Regions from separate parts of the Serratia sp. A07 genome, predicted to be linked through region 2. Evidence: predicted binding sites of a transcription regulator. Region 2 holds the regulator's gene; each other region holds the start of a gene.
The links. The regulator PhoB, encoded in region 2, activates phosphate uptake and scavenging genes when phosphate is short. The targets are predictions, from matches to a motif close to CTGTCATAAAACTGNCNNAT.
Positions count from the first base shown of each region.

Region 1: a site for PhoB is predicted at 3,526-3,545, ahead of AC4PR2_RS16110 (MIP/aquaporin family protein). Genes of this name have one in related genera too.
Region 3: a site for PhoB is predicted at 5,387-5,406, ahead of pstS (phosphate ABC transporter substrate-binding protein PstS). Genes of this name have one in related genera too.

Region 1 is NZ_JBZXDO010000015.1:81,857-88,311, reverse strand. Features, by position in the region: gene hslU (ATP-dependent protease ATPase subunit HslU) at 1-1,317, shown strand, start outside; gene AC4PR2_RS16125 (1,4-dihydroxy-2-naphthoate polyprenyltransferase) at 1,414-2,331, shown strand; gene rraA (ribonuclease E activity regulator RraA) at 2,407-2,892, shown strand; gene zapB (septal ring assembly protein ZapB) at 2,953-3,192, opposite strand; gene AC4PR2_RS16110 (MIP/aquaporin family protein) at 3,717-4,562, shown strand; gene glpK (glycerol kinase GlpK) at 4,605-6,113, shown strand; gene glpX (class II fructose-bisphosphatase) at 6,242-6,455, shown strand, end outside.
Region 2 is NZ_JBZXDO010000003.1:106,822-113,276, forward strand. Features, by position in the region: gene sbcC (exonuclease subunit SbcC) at 1-311, opposite strand, end outside; gene sbcD (exonuclease subunit SbcD) at 308-1,540, opposite strand; gene phoB (phosphate response regulator transcription factor PhoB) at 1,756-2,445, shown strand; gene phoR (phosphate regulon sensor histidine kinase PhoR) at 2,470-3,786, shown strand; gene AC4PR2_RS04240 (PstS family phosphate ABC transporter substrate-binding protein) at 3,801-4,763, shown strand; gene brnQ (branched-chain amino acid transport system II carrier protein) at 5,249-6,455, shown strand, end outside.
Region 3 is NZ_JBZXDO010000034.1:6,768-13,222, forward strand. Features, by position in the region: gene AC4PR2_RS23120 (ABC transporter substrate-binding protein) at 1-591, opposite strand, end outside; gene phoU (phosphate signaling complex protein PhoU) at 760-1,494, opposite strand; gene pstB (phosphate ABC transporter ATP-binding protein PstB) at 1,506-2,276, opposite strand; gene pstA (phosphate ABC transporter permease PstA) at 2,331-3,221, opposite strand; gene pstC (phosphate ABC transporter permease PstC) at 3,223-4,179, opposite strand; gene pstS (phosphate ABC transporter substrate-binding protein PstS) at 4,271-5,311, opposite strand; gene glmS (glutamine--fructose-6-phosphate transaminase (isomerizing)) at 5,648-6,455, opposite strand, start outside.

The sequences.
Region 1 (6,455 bases), on a different contig from region 2:
CGCGAGATCGTCAGCGAACTGGACAGCTATATCATTGGCCAAAACAAGGCCAAACGCGCTGTCGCCATTGCCCTGCGCAACCGCTGGCGCCGGATGCAGCTCAACGAGATGCTGCGTCACGAAGTGACCCCGAAAAACATTCTGATGATCGGCCCAACCGGCGTCGGTAAAACCGAAATCGCCCGTCGTCTGGCGAAGCTGGCCAACGCGCCGTTCATCAAGGTTGAAGCCACCAAGTTCACCGAAGTGGGCTATGTGGGCAAAGAAGTGGACTCCATCATCCGCGATCTGACCGATGCCGCCATCAAAATGGTGCGCATGCAGTCGATCGAGAAAAACCGCACCCGCGCCGAAGAGTTGGCCGAAGAGCGTATCCTCGACGTGCTGATCCCGCCGGCCAAGAACAACTGGGGCCAGCCGGAAGAGCATCAGGAGCCGTCCGCCGCCCGCCAGGCATTCCGCAAGAAACTGCGCGAAGGCCAGCTGGACGACAAAGAGATCGAAATCGATCTGGCCGCGGCGCCGATGGGCGTGGAAATCATGGCGCCTCCGGGCATGGAAGAGATGACCAACCAGCTGCAGTCGATGTTCCAGAACCTCGGCGGCCAGAAGCAAAAGCCGCGCAAGGTGAAGATCAAAGAAGCCTTCAAGCTGCTGGTGGAAGAAGAAGCCGCCAAGCTGGTGAACCCGGAAGAGCTGAAAGAGCAGGCGATCGAAGCGGTTGAACAGCACGGCATCGTGTTTATCGACGAGATCGACAAAATCTGTAAGCGCGGCGGCCAGAGCTCCGGTCCGGACGTCTCGCGCGAAGGCGTGCAGCGCGATCTGCTGCCGCTGGTGGAAGGCTGCACCGTATCGACCAAGCACGGTATGGTGAAGACCGACCACATCCTGTTCATCGCTTCCGGCGCGTTCCAGACCGCCAATCCGTCGGATCTGATCCCGGAACTGCAGGGCCGTCTGCCGATCCGCGTTGAGCTGCAGGCGCTGACCACCGAAGACTTCGAGCGCATCCTGACCGAGCCGAGCGCGTCGCTGACCGAGCAGTACAAAGCGCTGATGGGCACCGAAGGCGTCAACATCGAGTTCACCGCCGACGGCATCCGCCGCATCGCCGAAGCCGCGTGGCAGGTCAACGAAAGCACCGAGAATATCGGCGCGCGTCGTCTGCACACCGTGCTGGAACGTCTGATGGAAGATATTTCCTACGATGCGAGTGAAATTAATGGCCAATCCATTACAATTGATGCGGATTACGTGCGCAGTCATCTGGATGAACTGGTGGCGGATGAAGATTTGAGTCGTTTTATCCTATAATCGCTCAATCATTGTCTTGTCAGTCATCTGTGTGGGAGGCATTGCCTCCCACAATTATTTCTAACGGACACCGCAACTCACTGACAGAAGCGAAACATGAGCTCATCAACCTCCACCACCCCGATCTCCGCCTGGCTGGAAAGTCTACGCCCCCGCACCCTGCCGTTGGCTTTTGCCTCCATCGTGGTCGGCTCGGCCATCGCCGCCTGGCACGGCAGCCTGAAACCTGAAGTGGCGCTGCTGGCGCTGTTGACCGCCGGCCTGCTGCAGATCCTCTCCAACCTGGCGAACGACTACGGCGATGCGGTCAAAGGCAGCGACAAAGAAGATCGCATCGGGCCGTTGCGCGGCATGCAAAAAGGCATGATCACCCAGGCGCAGATGAAACGGGCGCTGGTGGTGACGGTGGTGCTGATCGCCCTCGCCGGCTGTTCGCTGATCGCAGTCGCCTGCGAGCAACCCAGCGACGTGGTGGGCTTCCTGGTGCTGGGCGGGCTGTCTATCGTGGCGGCCATCACCTATACCGTCGGCAACAAGCCCTACGGGTATTTGGGGCTGGGCGACATCTCGGTGCTGGTGTTCTTCGGCTGGCTGAGCGTGGCCGGCACCTACTATCTGCAAACGCACACCTTCGACAGCGTCGTGATGCTGCCGGCCACCGCCTGTGGCCTGCTGGCGACGGCGGTGCTCAACATCAACAATCTGCGCGATATCGAGAGCGATCGCGAAAACGGCAAGAACACGCTGGCGGTGCGCCTCGGCCCGCACAAGGCGCGCATTTACCATGCCCTGCTGCTCGGCGGCGCGGTGCTGTGTTTCGCGCTGTTTACGCTGTTCAATCTCCACAGCCCGTGGGGCTGGCTGTTCGTGCTGGCGATCCCGCTGCTGGTGCGCCACGGCCTGCGCGTGTTGCGCGATCCGACGCCGGTCGGCATGCGGCCGATGCTGGAACACATGGTCAAGGCGGCGTTGCTGGCCAACCTGCTGTTCGCCATCGGCGTGGCGCTCAGTTAAAAACTGATGATTTTGCCAACAGGGCGAATAAAGGGATATACTGAACATTCCAGCGGCAAACAGACGTAAAATCCTATGAAATACGATACTTCCGAACTTTGCGACATCTATCATGAAGAGGTGAACGTTGTTGAACCTCTGTTCTCCAATTTTGGCGGGCGTACTTCATTTGGCGGGCAGATCACCACGGTGAAATGCTTTGAGGATAACGGCCTGTTGTTCGATCTGCTTGAAGAAAACGGCCGCGGCCGCGTGCTGTTGGTCGACGGCGGCGGTTCGGTACGCCGGGCGCTGATCAACGCCGAACTGGCGCGCCTGGCCGCCCAGAACGAATGGGAAGGCATCGTGGTGTACGGCGCGGTGCGTCAGGTGGACGATCTGGAAGAACTCGACATCGGCATTCAGGCGATGGCGGCGATCCCGGTGGGTGCCGTGAGCGAAGGCGTGGGCGAAAGCGATATCCGCGTCAACTTCGGTGGCGTCACCTTCTTCTCCGGCGATCACCTGTATGCCGACAACACCGGCATCATCCTCTCCGAAGACCCGCTCGACATCGAGTGATTTTCGGTCATGAAAAAGGGCGCCTGAGGCGCCCTTTTCGTTGCTGCATGGCGTGAGGAATCAGACCTCTTCCATTTTGCCCAGCAGAGCGCGCAGGCGATCTTGCCATACGTGCTGTTCTTCTTTCAGCTGTTGGTTTTCGCGCACCAGCGCTTCGTGGTTGCCGGAGGCAGCCTGAACTTCCTGCGACAGAGAGTTGTTTTTGTCTTTCAGCTCTTCAATTTCCATCTGCAACAAGGTGATGGTATCAATCGCCTGCTGTACTTTTGCTTCCAGTTTCTCAAATACTTCAAATGACATGCTTCAGTCCCCTCATGATAGCAAGGCGTACATCTATAAGTAGCGGCCGCAACGTCGGCTGCAGCTACTGCGAATATTGCATCGCGCTCAGTGACGCGCGCCGTTACGGAAGGCGCGCCAGTCTCGATTCGTTAAAAACGATTGTAAGTAGCCAGTCTCCGCCTGTCTAGCAACATACCGGATCATCGCGCAGTCTGTTGCAATTTTCCTGCCCCCGCCATCAGCAAAAACTGAAAATCCCCGCCGCCACCGCCGCGAGTTGTTAACAACCCTCGCCAAACCACTGGTCAGATCACACTTTTATGGCTCAGAAAGAACACTAAACGACGCGAAATCGCTCAATTTTATGACGCGCCACACACATTTTGATTTCGCTATTTCTCGTTTATGTTCGTTAACGATAAATTTACATCACGTCCTTATTCAATAATTGGACGAGATGAAAAAAACTGTGCCCATAGGCCGGATGTATACCCAACTGAGCCTATAAACCAACAACCGCCGTTTTGCAGGACAACAACATTATGAGCCAAACCACCAGTCCGACATTAAAAGGCCAGTGCATCGCCGAGTTCCTCGGCACGGCGCTGCTGATCTTCTTTGGCGTAGGCTGCGTTGCCGCGCTGAAACTGGCGGGCGCCAGCTTCGGCCAGTGGGAAATCAGCATCATTTGGGGCCTGGGCGTCGCCATGGCCATCTATCTGACCGCCGCCATTTCCGGCGCGCATCTCAACCCTGCGGTCACCCTCGCTCTGTGGCTGTTCGCCTGCTTCGACGGGCGCAAAGTGGTGCCTTACATCATTGCACAGGTCGCCGGTGCCTTCTGCGCCGCTGCCCTGGTCTATGGGCTGTACTACAACCTGTTCTTCGACTTTGAAGCGGCTCACCACATGGTGCGCGGCAGCAACGAAAGCCTCGAACTGGCGGGCATCTTCTCGACTTACCCTAACGCGCACATCTCCGTCGGCCAGGCCTTCCTGGTAGAAACGGTGATCGCCGCCATTCTGATGTGCCTGATCCTGGCGCTGACCGACGACGGCAACGGCATTCCGCGCGGCCCGCTGGCCCCGCTGCTGATCGGTATTCTGATTGCCGTGATCGGCGCCTCCATGGGACCATTGACCGGCTTTGCGTTGAACCCGGCGCGTGACTTCGGGCCGAAACTGTTTGCCTACCTGGCCGGCTGGGGCAAAGTCGCCTTCACCGGCGCACGGGACATCCCGTACTTCCTGGTGCCGATCTTCGCCCCTATCGTCGGCTGTGGCCTGGGCGCTTTCGGTTACCGTGCGCTGATTGGCCGCCACCTGCCGTGCGACGTCTGCGTGACGGAAGAAGAGCCTGATGCCAAGACCCAGCAGCGCAAAGCGTGATGGGTGCAGTTTTACACGGTTAACAACAGCAGGATAATTACCATGACTGTAGAAAAAAAATACATTGTCGCACTCGACCAAGGGACCACCAGTTCACGCGCCGTCGTGCTCGATCACGACGCCAACATCGTTGCGGTATCGCAGCGTGAATTCCCGCAGATCTATCCAAAGGCCGGCTGGGTTGAGCACGACCCGATGGAGATCTGGGCGTCGCAAAGCTCGACGCTGGTAGAAGTGCTGGCGAAAGCCGACATCAGTTCCGATCAGATCGCCGGCATTGGCATCACCAACCAGCGCGAAACCACCATCGTCTGGGAAAAAGAGACCGGCAAGCCGATTTACAACGCCATCGTCTGGCAGTGCCGCCGCACCGCCGACATCTGCGAGAAGCTCAAGCGCGACGGCCTGGAAGAGTACATCCGTCACAACACCGGCCTGGTGGTTGACCCGTACTTCTCCGGCACCAAGGTGAAGTGGATCCTGGACAACGTCGAAGGCGCCCGCGAGCGCGCCAAGCGCGGCGAACTGCTGTTCGGCACCGTCGATACCTGGCTGGTGTGGAAAATGACCCAGGGCCGCGTACACGTTACCGATTACACCAACGCCTCACGCACCATGATGTTCAACATCCACGAGCTGGACTGGGATGAGCGCATGCTGGAAGTGCTGGATATCCCGCGCGCCATGCTGCCGAAAGTCCGTCCTTCCTCCGAGGTGTACGGCCAGACCAACATCGGCGGTAAAGGCGGCACGCGTATTCCTATCGCCGGTATCGCCGGTGACCAGCAGGCAGCGCTGTACGGCCAGCTGTGCGTTCAACCGGGCATGGCGAAGAACACCTACGGCACCGGCTGCTTCCTGCTGATGAACACCGGCAAAGAAGCGGTGCGCTCGAAAAATGGCCTGCTGACCACCATCGCCTGCGGCCCGCGCGGCGAAGTGAACTATGCGCTAGAAGGCGCGGTGTTCATCGGCGGTGCGTCTATCCAGTGGCTGCGCGATGAGCTGAAACTGATCAGCGACGCCGCCGACTCCGAATACTTCGCCACCAAGGTGAAAGACAGCAACGGCGTCTATGTGGTGCCGGCCTTTACCGGCCTGGGCGCCCCTTACTGGGATCCGTATGCCCGCGGCGCCATCTTCGGCCTGACCCGTGGCGCCAACAGCAACCACATCATCCGCGCCACGCTGGAATCCATCGCCTTCCAGACCCGTGACGTGCTGGACGCCATGCAGGCCGACGCCAACACCCGCCTGCAATCGCTGCGCGTGGACGGTGGCGCGGTCGCCAACAACTTCCTGATGCAGTTCCAGTCCGATATCCTCGGCACCCGCGTAGAACGCCCTGAGGTGCGTGAATCGACGGCGCTGGGTGCCGCGTTCCTGGCGGGCCTGGCCATCGGCTACTGGAACGATCTGGATGAAGTGAAGAGCAAAGCGGTGATTGAGCGCGAATTCCGCCCAAGCATCGAAACCACCGAACGCAACTACCGCTACAGCGGCTGGAAAAAAGCGGTGGCTCGTGCTCAGGCATGGGAAGATCACGAGTAATCTCGACGCTGCCGTTTCTCCAACAAGCGCTGCCTGCGGGCGGCGCTTTTTTTTGCCCCGCCCCGCCGCCACCGTGCTGTGATAGACTTTGCCGATATTTTCTTCCCTTTCTCACAGACAGGTTTGCCATGAAACGTGAATTAGCCATCGAATTTTCCCGCGTTACCGAAGCCGCCGCGCTGGCGGGCTACAAATGGCTGGGACGCGGCGACAAGAACGCCGCCGACGGCGCGGCGGTCCACGCCATGCGCATCATGCTCAACAAAGTGGATATCGATGGCCGCATCGTGATCGGCGAAGGCGAGATCGACGAAGCGCCGATGCTGTATATCGGCGAACAGG
Region 2 (6,455 bases):
GGCGCGTTTTTGGCGCGGCGCTGGCTCCAGAAGGCGCGATAGCCGACGCCCTTGACCTCGAATTCGACCTCCGCCAGCGATTCGGCGGTGTGGCGGGTCATCAGTTCATTCTGGCTCGGCGTGACGTTGAGACGCGGCGTCTGGTGGTACAGCGCCAGGCAGATGGCGTCCAGCAGGGTGGTTTTGCCCGCGCCGGTCGGGCCGGTAATGGCGAACAGGCCGTTGCTGGCGAACGGCTCGGCGGTGAAGTCAATTTTCCACTCGCCCTGCAGCGAGTTGAGGTTTTTTAACCGCAGGCTGAGGATCTTCATGGGTGGGTCTCCTCAGGATTGTGCTGCACCGCATCGACCACCTGGCGGAACAGTTGATGCATCCGCCGTTGGCGCGCTTCGGGCATGTCGGCCTCCTGCGCCAGGCGCCGTTCGAACACCTCGTTGACGCTCAGCTCGTTCAGCGTTTCCTTGTCCTGCTGCGCGATCGCCTGGCGGCGTTGTTCTTTGCTGCGCCGCAGCAGCACCACTTCCACCGGCAGCTCATCCGCCATCAGCTGGATACGGCGCTGGATATCGCTGAGGTAGTCCTGCGTCGCCACTTCGATATCCAGCCACACCGGCAGCTCGCCGGCATAGTCGGCAAATTGCTGCAGCTGCCGTTCGATCTCGGCCAGATCGCCTTTGATCAGCTGCATGGGCTGGAACTGCGGGATCGTTAACGCTTCTACCTGCTGCAGGGCACCGTCGGCGAAATCCACCAGGAAGACGCTTTTGGCTTTGCCCAGTTCATCGAAGCTGAGCGGAATCGGTGAGCCGCTATAGCGAATATGTTCCGACTTGGCGACGTTCTGCGCGCGGTGAATGTGGCCCAGCGCGATGTAATCGGCAGGGGGGAAGGCCTGCGCCGGGAAGGCGTCCAGGGTGCCGATATAGATGTCGCGCACCGAGTCGGAGGTGGTGACGCCGACGGTGGTCAGGTGGCCGGTGGCGACGATCGGCAGCGGCAGGCCCAGCTGCTCGCGGCGTTCGCAGGCCGCCAGATACAGCGCTTGGTAATGTTCGGCAATGGCTTCCTGCAGCGCCTGCTGTTTCTGCGCGCCGGATTCGCCGGCGCGGCTGGTGAGCAGATCGCGCGGCCGCAGAAAAGGAATGGCGCACAGCACGGCGCCCGGCTGGCCGTCGCGCCGGTTAAGCACCACGATCTGCTGCTCAAGGGAGCCCTGCGCACTCGCGATCACCGTGGTGTTCAGGCAAGAGAGCAGTTCCCGCGATTCGTTCAGCGTCGCTACCGAGTCGTGGTTGCCGCCCAACACCACCAGTTGGCAGCCGGTGCGCTGCAGTTCCACCACGAAGCGGTTGTACAGCTCGCGGGCGTAGCTGGGCGGCGAGCCGGTATCGAACAGGTCCCCGGCGACGATCAGCGCATCCACCTGCTGCTGCTCGATCTGTTCGATCAGCCAGTTCAGAAAAGCCTGGTGCTCGGCGGCGCGGCTTTTGGTGAAAAAGTACTGGCCAAGATGCCAGTCAGAGGTGTGGATCAGGCGCATGACACTCCCGGATGCAAAGGTAATGGCGATGATTATAAAGGCCGCGGCGGCGCCTGTCCCGGCGCAATGGCGACGACTACGGAATGATTTTTCTTTGCACCGGGAAATAATCGCTATGCTTACTGCCTATAACAGCCGCTTTTTTTCATAAAAGTGTCACAAAACTGACGCATAATGGCGCCCGCAAAGTCGCTAACACATTGGCAGGATTGACGATGGCAAGACGCATACTGGTGGTGGAAGACGAAGCGCCGATCCGTGAGATGGTGTGCTTTGTGTTGGAACAGAATGGTTACCAACCGTTGGAAGCCGAGGATTATGACAGCGCCGTGACGCGCCTGTCTGAGCCGTTCCCTGATTTGGTGTTGCTCGACTGGATGTTGCCCGGCGGTTCCGGCATTCAGTTTATCAAACATATGAAGCGCGAAGCGCTGACCCGCGATATTCCGGTCATGATGCTGACCGCGCGCGGCGAAGAGGAAGACCGCGTGCGCGGCCTGGAAGTGGGGGCGGATGATTATATCACCAAGCCGTTCTCGCCCAAGGAGCTGGTGGCGCGCATCAAGGCGGTCATGCGCCGCATTTCACCGATGGCGGTGGAAGAAGTGATTGAAATGCAAGGGCTGAGCCTGGATCCGTCCTCCCACCGCGTGATGGCTAACGATCAGGCGCTGGACATGGGGCCGACCGAGTTCAAGCTGCTGCACTTCTTTATGACCCACCCGGAGCGGGTTTATAGCCGTGAGCAGTTGCTTAATCACGTCTGGGGCACTAACGTTTATGTGGAAGACCGTACCGTTGACGTGCATATCCGTCGGCTCCGCAAGGCGTTAGAAACCAGTGGGCATGATAAAATGGTTCAAACCGTTCGGGGCACCGGCTACCGGTTCTCAACGCGCTACTGATCGCGCCGCGCTGGAGAATATGCCGTGTTAGAACGTCTGTCGTGGAAGAGGCTGGCTCTGGAGCTGGCTCTTTTTTGTCTGCCCGCCTTACTGCTGGGGCTGATTTTCGGTTATCTGCCCTGGTTCCTGCTGGCCTCCGCGCTGGCTGCGCTGGTGTGGAATTTCTACAACCAGCTCAAACTCTCCCATTGGCTGTGGATCGACCGCAGCATGACGCCGCCGCCCGGCCGCTGGAGCTGGGAGCCGCTGTTCTATGGCCTGTATCAGATGCAGCAGCGCAATCGCCGCCGCCGGCGCGAGCTGGCGCTGCTGATCAAGCGCTTTCGCAGCGGGGCCGAATCGCTGCCTGATGCGGTGGTGATGACCACCGTCGAAGGCAATATCTTCTGGTGTAATGGGCTGGCGCAGCATCTGCTCGGCTTCCGCTGGCCGGAAGACAACGGCCAGCACATCCTCAACCTGCTGCGCTATCCGGAATTCAGCCACTACCTGCAACAGCAGGAGTTCTCGCGCCCGCTGACGCTGCAGCTGAACAACGAACACTACGTCGAATTCCGCGTAATGCCTTACTCCGAAGGGCAGCTGCTGATGGTGGCGCGCGACGTCACCCAGATGCGCCAGCTGGAGGGCGCGCGGCGCAACTTCTTCGCCAACGTCAGCCATGAGCTGCGCACGCCGCTGACGGTGCTGCAGGGCTACCTGGAGATGATGGGCGATGAAGAGCAGGACGGCTCGCTGCGCAGCAAGGCACTCAGCACCATGCAAGAGCAGACCCGTCGGATGGACGGGTTGGTCAAGCAGCTGCTGACGCTGTCGCGCATTGAGGCGGCGCCCAATGTCGACATGAACGAACGGGTGGATATCCCGCTGATGCTGCGGGTGTTGCAGCGCGAGGCGCAGTCGCTGAGCGGTGGCAATCACGAGATCACCTTCCGGGTGAACGAACAGCTCAACGTGTTCGGTAATGAAGACCAGTTGCGCAGCGCGGTGTCTAACCTGGTGTACAACGCGGTCAACCACACGCCGAAGGGCACCCATATCGAAGTGAGCTGGCAGCAGACGGCGCACGGCGCGCAGTTCCAGGTCAGCGACAACGGGCCGGGCATCGCCGCCGAACACCTTCCGCGCCTGACCGAGCGTTTTTACCGCGTCGACAAGGCCCGTTCGCGCCAAACCGGCGGCAGCGGGCTGGGGCTGGCGATCGTCAAACACGCGCTCAGCCATCACGACGCGCGGCTGGAGATCCTCAGCGAGCCGGGGATCGGCACGCGCTTTATCTTTACCTTACCCAACCGGTTGATTGTTCCCGCCGCTTTATCAGAGAATGCGGTGAAAAATTAACGCGAGACACCGGTATGACCCGAATAACCCGAGGGCTGTTGCTTTGCCTGGCGCTGCTGGCCGGACGCGGCGCGCTGGCGCAGCCCGATGGCATGTTGGCGGGCAACCTGTCCAGCGTCGGCTCCGACACCCTGGCGAATCTGATGGCGTTGTGGGCGCAGGATTTCAGCCGGCATTACCCCAACGTTAACCTGCAGATCCAGGCCGCCGGCTCGTCGACCGCGCCGACCGCGTTGGCGGCGGGCGCCGCGCAGCTGGGCCCGATGAGCCGGCCGATGAAGGCGGCTGAGGTTTCGGCGTTCGAACACCGTTACGGCTATGCGCCGCTGGCGGTGCCGGTGGCGGTGGATGCGCTGGTGGTGTTGGTGCATCAGGACAACCCGCTGCGCGGCCTCAATCTGCAGCAGCTCGATCGCATTTTCTCCGCCACCCGGCGCTGCGGTGAGAGCAAACCGCTGACGCGCTGGGGCGAGCTGGGGCTCAGCGGCGATTGGGCGACGCGCTCGCTGCAGCGCTTCGGCCGCAACTCGGCTTCGGGCACCTACGGCTATTTCAAACTGCGCGCGCTGTGCGGCGGCGATTTTATGCCGCGCGTCAATGAGCTGCCCGGCTCGGCCTCGGTGGTGCAGGCGGTGGCCGGTTCGCTCAACGGCATCGGCTATGCCAGCATCGGCTTTCGCGCCAGCGGCGTGCGGCTGCTGCCGTTGGCGGAGTCGGGAGAGGACTATGTCGCACCTACCGCCGCCAACGTGCGCAACGATCGCTACCCGCTGTCGCGCTATCTCTATATCTATATCAACAAAGCCCCCAATCAACCGCTCGAGCCGCTGACCGCCGCGTTCCTCGACCGCGTGCTGTCGACCGCAGGGCAGAGCCTGGTCAATCACGACGGCTATCTGCCGCTGCCGCCGGCCGCCCTGCAGAAGACCCGCCAGGCGCTCGGCTTGCAGCCGCTCGCGTCGGCTACGGTGCAATAAGCGGCAAAAAGCGGCGTAATTTTCGCCTTTTTTCACGGCCAAACGGAGCTTATGCCACGCGAAAACCGGGCATTTATTGGCGTTTTCGCGCGGTAAAGTGATATATGCTTCACGTTTCGTGAATCTGTTGTTCAAAAATGATACAAATCATGTAGTGTATATTTATTGATAGCCAATATGATCGACTGGTGGCAAAAGTTTATATGGTCGATAGCTCTGCTTTTCGCCGTGCGCCTTGCCTTGAAGCGCTATAAACGTTTACCTTAGCCTTCGTTGTCGGATTAAACCTCCATTTTTATAACTCCTAAAATTTTGCCCATCTTCATGAGCGGCCACTTTCGAATAGGGACATAAACGCCGGATCTATTGCGTTTAGGGTGCTTATTTGGCGCTGCAACGATCGGGCATGCCGGCAACCGGGTGGGGCGTCACGCCACCACGCTATCGGACACTATTTTTCATTTGAACAGGCAACACGACATCGTATGAGTCATCGTTTAACGTCAAAAGATATCCTGGCACTGGGCTTTATGACCTTTGCCTTATTCGTCGGGGCCGGGAACATCATCTTCCCGCCGATGGTCGGCTTGCAGTCCGGTGAACACGTCTGGACCGCGGCGCTGGGCTTCCTGATCACCGCCGTCGGTCTGCCGGTCATCACCGTCATCGCGCTGGCGCGCGTCGGCGGCGGCATCGACGCCCTCAGCTCACCGATCGGCCGTGGCGCCGGCCTGCTGCTGGCGACCGTCTGCTACCTGGCCGTCGGCCCGCTGTTCGCCACGCCACGTACCGCCACCGTGTCGTTTGAAGTGGGTATCGCCCCGCTGACCGGCGACGGCGCCATGCCGCTGTTCATCTACAGCCTGGTGTACTTCGCGCTGGTGATCGGCATCTCCCTGTATCCGGGCCGTCTGCTCGACACCGTCGGCCACGTGTTGGCACCGCTGAAGATTGTGGCGCTGGCCGTATTGGGCATCGCCGCGCTGCTGTGGCCTGCCGGCGCGCCGATCCCGGCGACGGCGGCTTACCAGAGCGTGCCTTTCTCCTCCGGCTTCGTTAACGGCTATCTGACCATGGATACGCTGGGTGCGCTGGTATTCGGCATCGTTATCGTCAACGCGGCGCGCTCGCGCGGCGTGAAAGACGCCGGTCTGTTGACCCGTTACACCATTCTGGCCGGTTTGATTGCCGGCGTGGGCCTGACGCTGGTTTACCTGAGCCTGTTCAAGCTGGGCTCCGGCAGCGGCGCGCTGGTGCCTGACGCCACCAACGGCGCGGTGATCCTGCACGCTTACGTTCAGAACACCTTCGGCGGCCTGGGCAGCTTCTTCCTGGCGGCGCTGATCTTCATCGCCTGCATGGTGACCGCAGTCGGCCTGACCTGCGCCTGCGCCGAGTTCTTCGCGCAATACCTGCCGTTCTCGTACAAGACGCTGGTATTTATCCTGGGTCTGTTCTCGATGGTGGTGTCCAACCTCGGCCTGAGCCACCTGATCCAGATCTCCATTCCGGTGCTGACCGCGATTTATCCGCCGTGCATCGTGCTGGTGGTGCTGAGCTTCACCCTGCGTTGGTGGCACAGCGCGCCACGCATCATCGCGCCGGTGATGCTTGTCAGCCTGTTGTTTGGTATCCTTGACGCGGTGAAAGCCTCCAGTTTCCAGCAACTGCTGCCGGCCTGGACCACTCACC
Region 3 (6,455 bases), on a different contig from region 2:
GCCGAGCAGGCCGACCAGCTTGGCGTCGTCCTGAGTGATCGCCTGCACGTTGCCGTTGCGCAGCGCCACAAACGCCAGCGGGGTGTCATCGTAAGAGATCACCTTCGCCGTCGGGAAACGTTCGCGCAGGGTGATTTCCTGCACCGTGCCCTTGTCCGCGCCAATGCGCAGCTTCTTGATGTCTTCCGGGGTTTTCAGCACGCCTTTGCGGGCGATGAATTTCTGGCCGGTAGCGAAATATGGCACGCTGAAGTTCACTTCCTTGGCGCGCTCGTCGGTAATGGTGAAGTTGGCGGCGATCAGGTCAACCTTCTTCGACACCAGCAACGGAATGCGGTTGGCCGGGTTGGTGGCGCGCAGCTCCACTTTCACGCCCAGCGCTTTACCGATCGCATCGGCGACGTCCACATCGTAGCCCACCAGCTTCTTGCTCTGCGGATCGATGTAGCCGAACGGCGGGTTGCTGTCGAACACCGCGATACGCACCACGCCGGCTTGCTTGATATCGTCAAGTTTGTCCGCGTGCGCGGCGCCGGCGGCGAGGCCGGTCAGACTGGCTAACAACGTTAAGGCCAAAGCGCGATGTTTCATAGAAAGCTCCTAAGTGGTTGATGTCCTGCTGGCGGATAAGCTAGCAAGCGCCACATAGGTCAGGAAATAATATAAAAAGCTATATTTATAACCTTTTTATCTTTACGCGCTTAAGATGGAATAAAGGCGCGGGAAACCGCGCCTTTGAAGGATATTACCCGGAAAGGGTTAGTCGGCCTTTTCGTCTTTACCGCCCGGAGAGAGTAGCTTTTCCAGGGCATCACCACCCAAATGACGGAAGTCCTGCCCTTTGACGAAATAGAAGATAAATTCGCAGATGTTCTGGCAGCGGTCGCCGATGCGCTCGATGGAACGGGCGCAGAACAGCGCGGTCAACACACTGGGAATGGTGCGTGAGTCTTCCATCATGTAGGTCATCAGCTGACGCACGATGCCTTCATACTCCTGGTCGACCTTTTTATCTTCACGGTAGATACGGATCGCCTCGTCCAGATCCATGCGCGCAAACGCGTCCAGCACGTCGTGCAGCATCTGCACGGTGTGGCGCCCCAGCGATTCCAGGCTGACCAACAGCGGCTGGTGCTGGTGCGAGAACTTTTCCAGCGCGGTGCGGCAAATTTTGTCCGCCACGTCGCCGATGCGCTCCAGCTCGGAAATGGTTTTGATGATCGCCATCACCAGGCGCAGATCGCTGGCGGTCGGCTGACGCTTGGCGATGATGCGCACGCAGGCTTCGTCGATCGCCACTTCCATCATGTTGACCTTGGCGTCGCCTTCGATCACGCGCTTGGCCAGCTCGCCATCCTGATTGTGCATCGCGGTGATGGCGTCGGTCAGCTGCTGCTCCACCAGCCCGCCCATGGTCAGCACCTGGGTGCGGATATGCTCAAGCTCTGCGTTGAACTGGCCGGAAATGTGTTTATTTAAATTCAGGTTATCCATGATGCTTCCTATCAACCATAACGGCCAGTGATGTAGTCTTCAGTCTGCTTTTTCTGCGGCGCAGTGAACAGGTTATCAGTATCACTGAACTCGATCAGCTCGCCCAGATACATAAATGCGGTAGAGTCGGAGCAACGCGCCGCCTGCTGCATGTTGTGCGTCACGATCACCACGGTGTAGTCGGCCTTCAGCTCGCTGATCAGCTCTTCAATCTTGCCGGTGGAGATCGGATCCAGCGCCGAGCAAGGCTCATCCAGCAACAGCACTTCCGGACGAATGGCGATGCCGCGGGCGATGCACAGACGCTGCTGCTGGCCACCGGAGAGGCTGTAGCCGCTCTGGTGCAGCTTGTCCTTGGTTTCGTTCCACAGCGCCGCCTTGGTCAGCGCCCACTGCACGCGCTCGTCCATATCGGCGCGCGACAGCTTTTCAAACAGGCGAACGCCGAAGGCGATGTTGTCGTAAATCGACATCGGGAACGGCGTCGGCTTCTGGAACACCATGCCGACCTTGGCGCGCAGCAGCGCGATATCCGAGTTGTCGGTGAGGATGTTCTGGCCGTCCAGCAGGATGCCGCCTTCCGCACGCTGTTCCGGGTACAGCTGATACATCTTGTTGAAGGTGCGCAGCAGGGTGGATTTGCCGCAGCCGGACGGGCCGATAAACGCGGTGACCTTGTTCTTGGCGATATCCAGCGTGATGTTCTTCAGCGCATGGAATTTGCCGTAGTAGAAGTTCAGATCGCGTACCTGAATTTTGCTGCTGGAAGCGTCAGTAACCATACTCATCAAGACTTCTCTCTTTTCATCAGCGCCGCCAAAGCGGCGCTCAAAATTTTATGAATGCTTTTTCTTGGCGAAAATCACGCGCGCCAGGATATTCAGTAACAGTACGCACAGGGTGATCAACAGCACCCCGGCCCAGGCCAGCTGTTGCCATTCGGCGAACGGGCTCATGGCGAATTTGAAGATGGTCACCGGCAGGTTGGCGATCGGCTGCATCAGGTCGGTGCTCCAGAACTGGTTCGACAGCGAGGTGAACAGCAGCGGTGCGGTTTCCCCCGCGATGCGCGCAATCGCCAGCAGCACGCCGGTGATGATGCCGGACACCGACGCCTTCAGCGTGATGGCAGAAATCATGCGCCATTTCGGTGTACCCAGGGCATACGCGGCCTCGCGCAGCGTATCCGGTACCAGCTTCAGCATGTTTTCGGTGGTGCGAATGACGATCGGCACCTGCAGCAGCGCCAGCGCCACGATGCCGGCCCAGCCGGAGAAGTGTTCCATCTTCGCCACCACGATGGTGTAAACGAACAGGCCCACCACGATCGACGGTGCGGACAGCAGGATATCGTTGATAAAGCGGATCACTTCCGCCAGCCAGGATTTACGGCCGTATTCCGCCAGGTAGATGCCGGCCATGATGCCCAGCGGCGTACCGAAGATGGTCGCCCACAGGATCAACAGGCCGCTGCCGGCGATGGCGTTGGCCAAGCCGCCGCCCGCGGTATTCGGCGGCGGGGTCATTTCGGTGAACAGCGCCAGCGACATACCGTCGAAGCCTTTGGTGACGGTGGCGATCAGGATCCAGATCAACCAGAACAGCCCGAACGCCATGGTCGCCATCGACAGGAATAGCGCGAGGCGGTTTTTCTGCCGGCGCCAGGCCTGCATTTTGCGGCGGCTTTCCGCCAGAACGACTGCGTTTTGCATATCCATCGTCGCCATGTTAACGCCCCTCATTCTTGGCCAGACGCATGATCATCAGTTTCGACAGCGCCAGCACGATAAAGGTGATAACAAACAGAATCAGACCCAGCTCCATCAACGCGGCGGTGTGCACGCCGGACTCGGCTTCGGCGAATTCGTTGGCCAGCGCCGAGGTGATACTGTTGCCTGGCATGTACAGCGAAGCGCTGTCGAGCTGGTAGGTGTTACCGATGATAAAGGTCACCGCCATGGTTTCCCCCAGCGCGCGGCCCAGGCCCAACATCACGCCGCCGATGACGCCGTTTTTGGTGAACGGCAGCACGATGCGCCAGATGACTTCCCAAGTGGTGCAGCCGATGCCGTAGGCCGACTCTTTCATCATCACCGGCGTCTGTTCGAACACGTCGCGCATGACCGCGGCGATGTAAGGAATGATCATGATCGCCAGAATCACCCCGGCGGCCAGAATGCCGATGCCGAAGGCCGGCCCGGAGAACAGCTCGCCGACGATCGGAATGCCCGACAGCACTTCGCCCACCGGCGTCTGGAAATATTCGGCGAACAGCGGGGCGAACACGAACAGGCCCCACATGCCGTAGACGATGCTCGGGATGGCCGCCAGCAGCTCAATGGCGATGCCCAGCGGCCGCTTCAACCAGTTCGGCGCCAGTTCGGTCAGGAACAGCGCGATGCCGAAACTCACCGGCACGGCGATGATCAGCGCGATAAGCGAGGTGACCACGGTACCGTAGATCGGCACCAGCGCGCCGAACTGCTCCGCCGGCGCGTCCCACTCTTTGGTCCACAGGAAAGCGAAGCCGAATTTCTGCATGCTTGGCCAGGAGGCGAAGATCAGCGAAACGATAATGCCGCCCAGCAACAATAGGGTAATCAGCGCAGCCAGTCTCACCAGCGCGCTGAAAATGATGTCACCGTTTTTGCCCGGTGCTTTGATGGTCGGCTTGTACTCAGCCATAGATTACTCTCTGTTTGAACCCTGGCAGCCCCAACCGGGATCGGAGCCTGAAGAACTGTGTGGGGCGCGGCGAGCCCGCGCCCCTGCGTTGTTAGTACAGCGCTTTACCTGAACTGTCTTTTACGTTGGTTTTCCAGGCCGCGCGCACCTGCTCAACCACTTCTTTCGGCAGGGTGGCGTAATCCAGCTCGTTAGCCTGTTTGCCGCCGGTTTTGTAAGCCCAGTCGAAGAACTTCAACACTTCGGCGCCCTGAGCAGGGTTTTTCTGCTCTTTGTGCACCAGGATGAAGGTGGTGGAGGTGATTGGCCACACGTTGTCGCCTTTCTGGTCTGTCAGATCCTGAGCGAAGGTCTTGCTCCAATCCACGCCTTTGGCCGCGTTGCTGAAGCTCTCTTCAGTCGGGCTGACCGGTTTGCCGTCGGCGGAAACCAGCTTGGTGTAAGCCAGGTTGTTCTGCTTGGCGTAAGCGTATTCTACGTAGCCGATAGAGCCTGGCAGACGCTGAACGAAGGCGGCGATGCCGTCGTTGCCTTTGCCGCCCAGACCGGTCGGCCAGTTAACGGTAGAACCGGCGCCAATCTTTTCTTTCCACTGCGCGTTGGCCTTGGACAGATAGCTGGTGAACACGAACGAGGTGCCGGAACCATCGGCGCGGCGCACCACGGCGATGTTCTGGTCAGGCAGTTTCACGCCTGGGTTCAGCTTGGTGATAGCCGGGTCGTTCCATTTTTTGACGTTGCCCAGGTAGATATCGCCCAGGGTTTTACCGTCCAGAGTCAGTTCGCCGGATTTAATGCCCGGGATATTCACGGCCAGCACCACGCCGCCAATCACGGTCGGGAACTGGAACAGGCCGTCGGCCGCCAGCTTGTCGTCAGACAGCGGGGCGTCGGAGGCGCCAAAGTCAACGGTGTTGGCCACGATTTGCTTCACGCCGCCAGAGGAGCCGATGCCCTGATAGTTAACTTTGTTGCCGGTTTCTTTCTGATAAGAATCTGCCCACTTGGCGTAAACCGGAGCGGGGAATGTCGCACCTGCACCGGTCAGGCTGGCAGCAGCGAACGCGGACACGGCGGTCAGGGAGAAGGTCGCTGCCACAATACTGGCGACGGTGGTACGCATCAGTTTCATAATCCCTCCTAATGGGATATTTAAAATCGACTTCGAGTCGTTTTAATCAGAGTAAGTATTGCTGCAGGAGGGAAAATAGGACAGTTTGGTGACAGAAAAATGTACGCAATATGACAGTTATATTACAATGCATTTAAGGGGTGATGATTTATATAAAAATCAACTTGTTAAATAAAAAACAGCGCAATAGCCAAGCAATAAAAAAACCGTTTGGCCACGCCCTATCCGCTTGAATATGACAACGTTTATCCCTGAATCGGCGCCGCTGTCATCTTTCGCGTTACTCATGAAAAAAGCCGGCGCTAAGGCCGGCTTTTGCAGTTTACCTGCGGCAGATTACTCTACGGTGACAGACTTCGCCAGGTTGCGCGGCTGGTCAACGTCGGTGCCTTTGATCAGCGCCACGTGGTAAGACAGCAGCTGCAACGGCACGGTGTAGAAGATCGGCGCCACGATTTCCTCGACGTGCGGCAGAGGAATGATGGTCATGCCTTCGCTGCTGACGAAGCCAGCGTCCTGATCGGCGAACACATACAGCTGGCCGCCGCGCGCGCGCACTTCTTCAATGTTGGACTTCAGCTTTTCCAGCAGTTCGTTGTTCGGCGCCACCACAATCACCGGCATATCGGCGTCGATCAGCGCCAGCGGGCCGTGTTTCAGCTCGCCCGCCGCATAAGCTTCGGCATGAATATAGGAGATCTCTTTCAGCTTCAGCGCCCCTTCCATGGCGATCGGATACTGATCGCCGCGGCCGAGGAACAGCGCATGGTGCTTGTCGGAGAAGCCTTCCGCCAGCGCTTCGATCTCTTTATCCATCGACAGCATCTGCTCGATGCGCGCCGGCAGCGCCTGCAGGCCGTGCACGATCTCCTGCTCCACGCTTTCCGCCATGCCTTTCAGGCGGCCCAAGCGCGCCACCAGCATCAGCAGCACGGTGAGCTGCGTGGTGAAGGCTTTGGTCGAGGCTACGCCGATTTCCGTGCCGGCCTTGGTCATCAATGCCAGATCGGATTCGCGCACCAGCGAAGAGCCCGCAACGTTACAAACGGCCAGCGAACCGAGATAACCCAGCTCTTTGGACAGGCGCAGCGCCGCCAGGGTGTCGGCGGTTTCGCCGGACTGCGACAGGGTGATGATCAGGCTG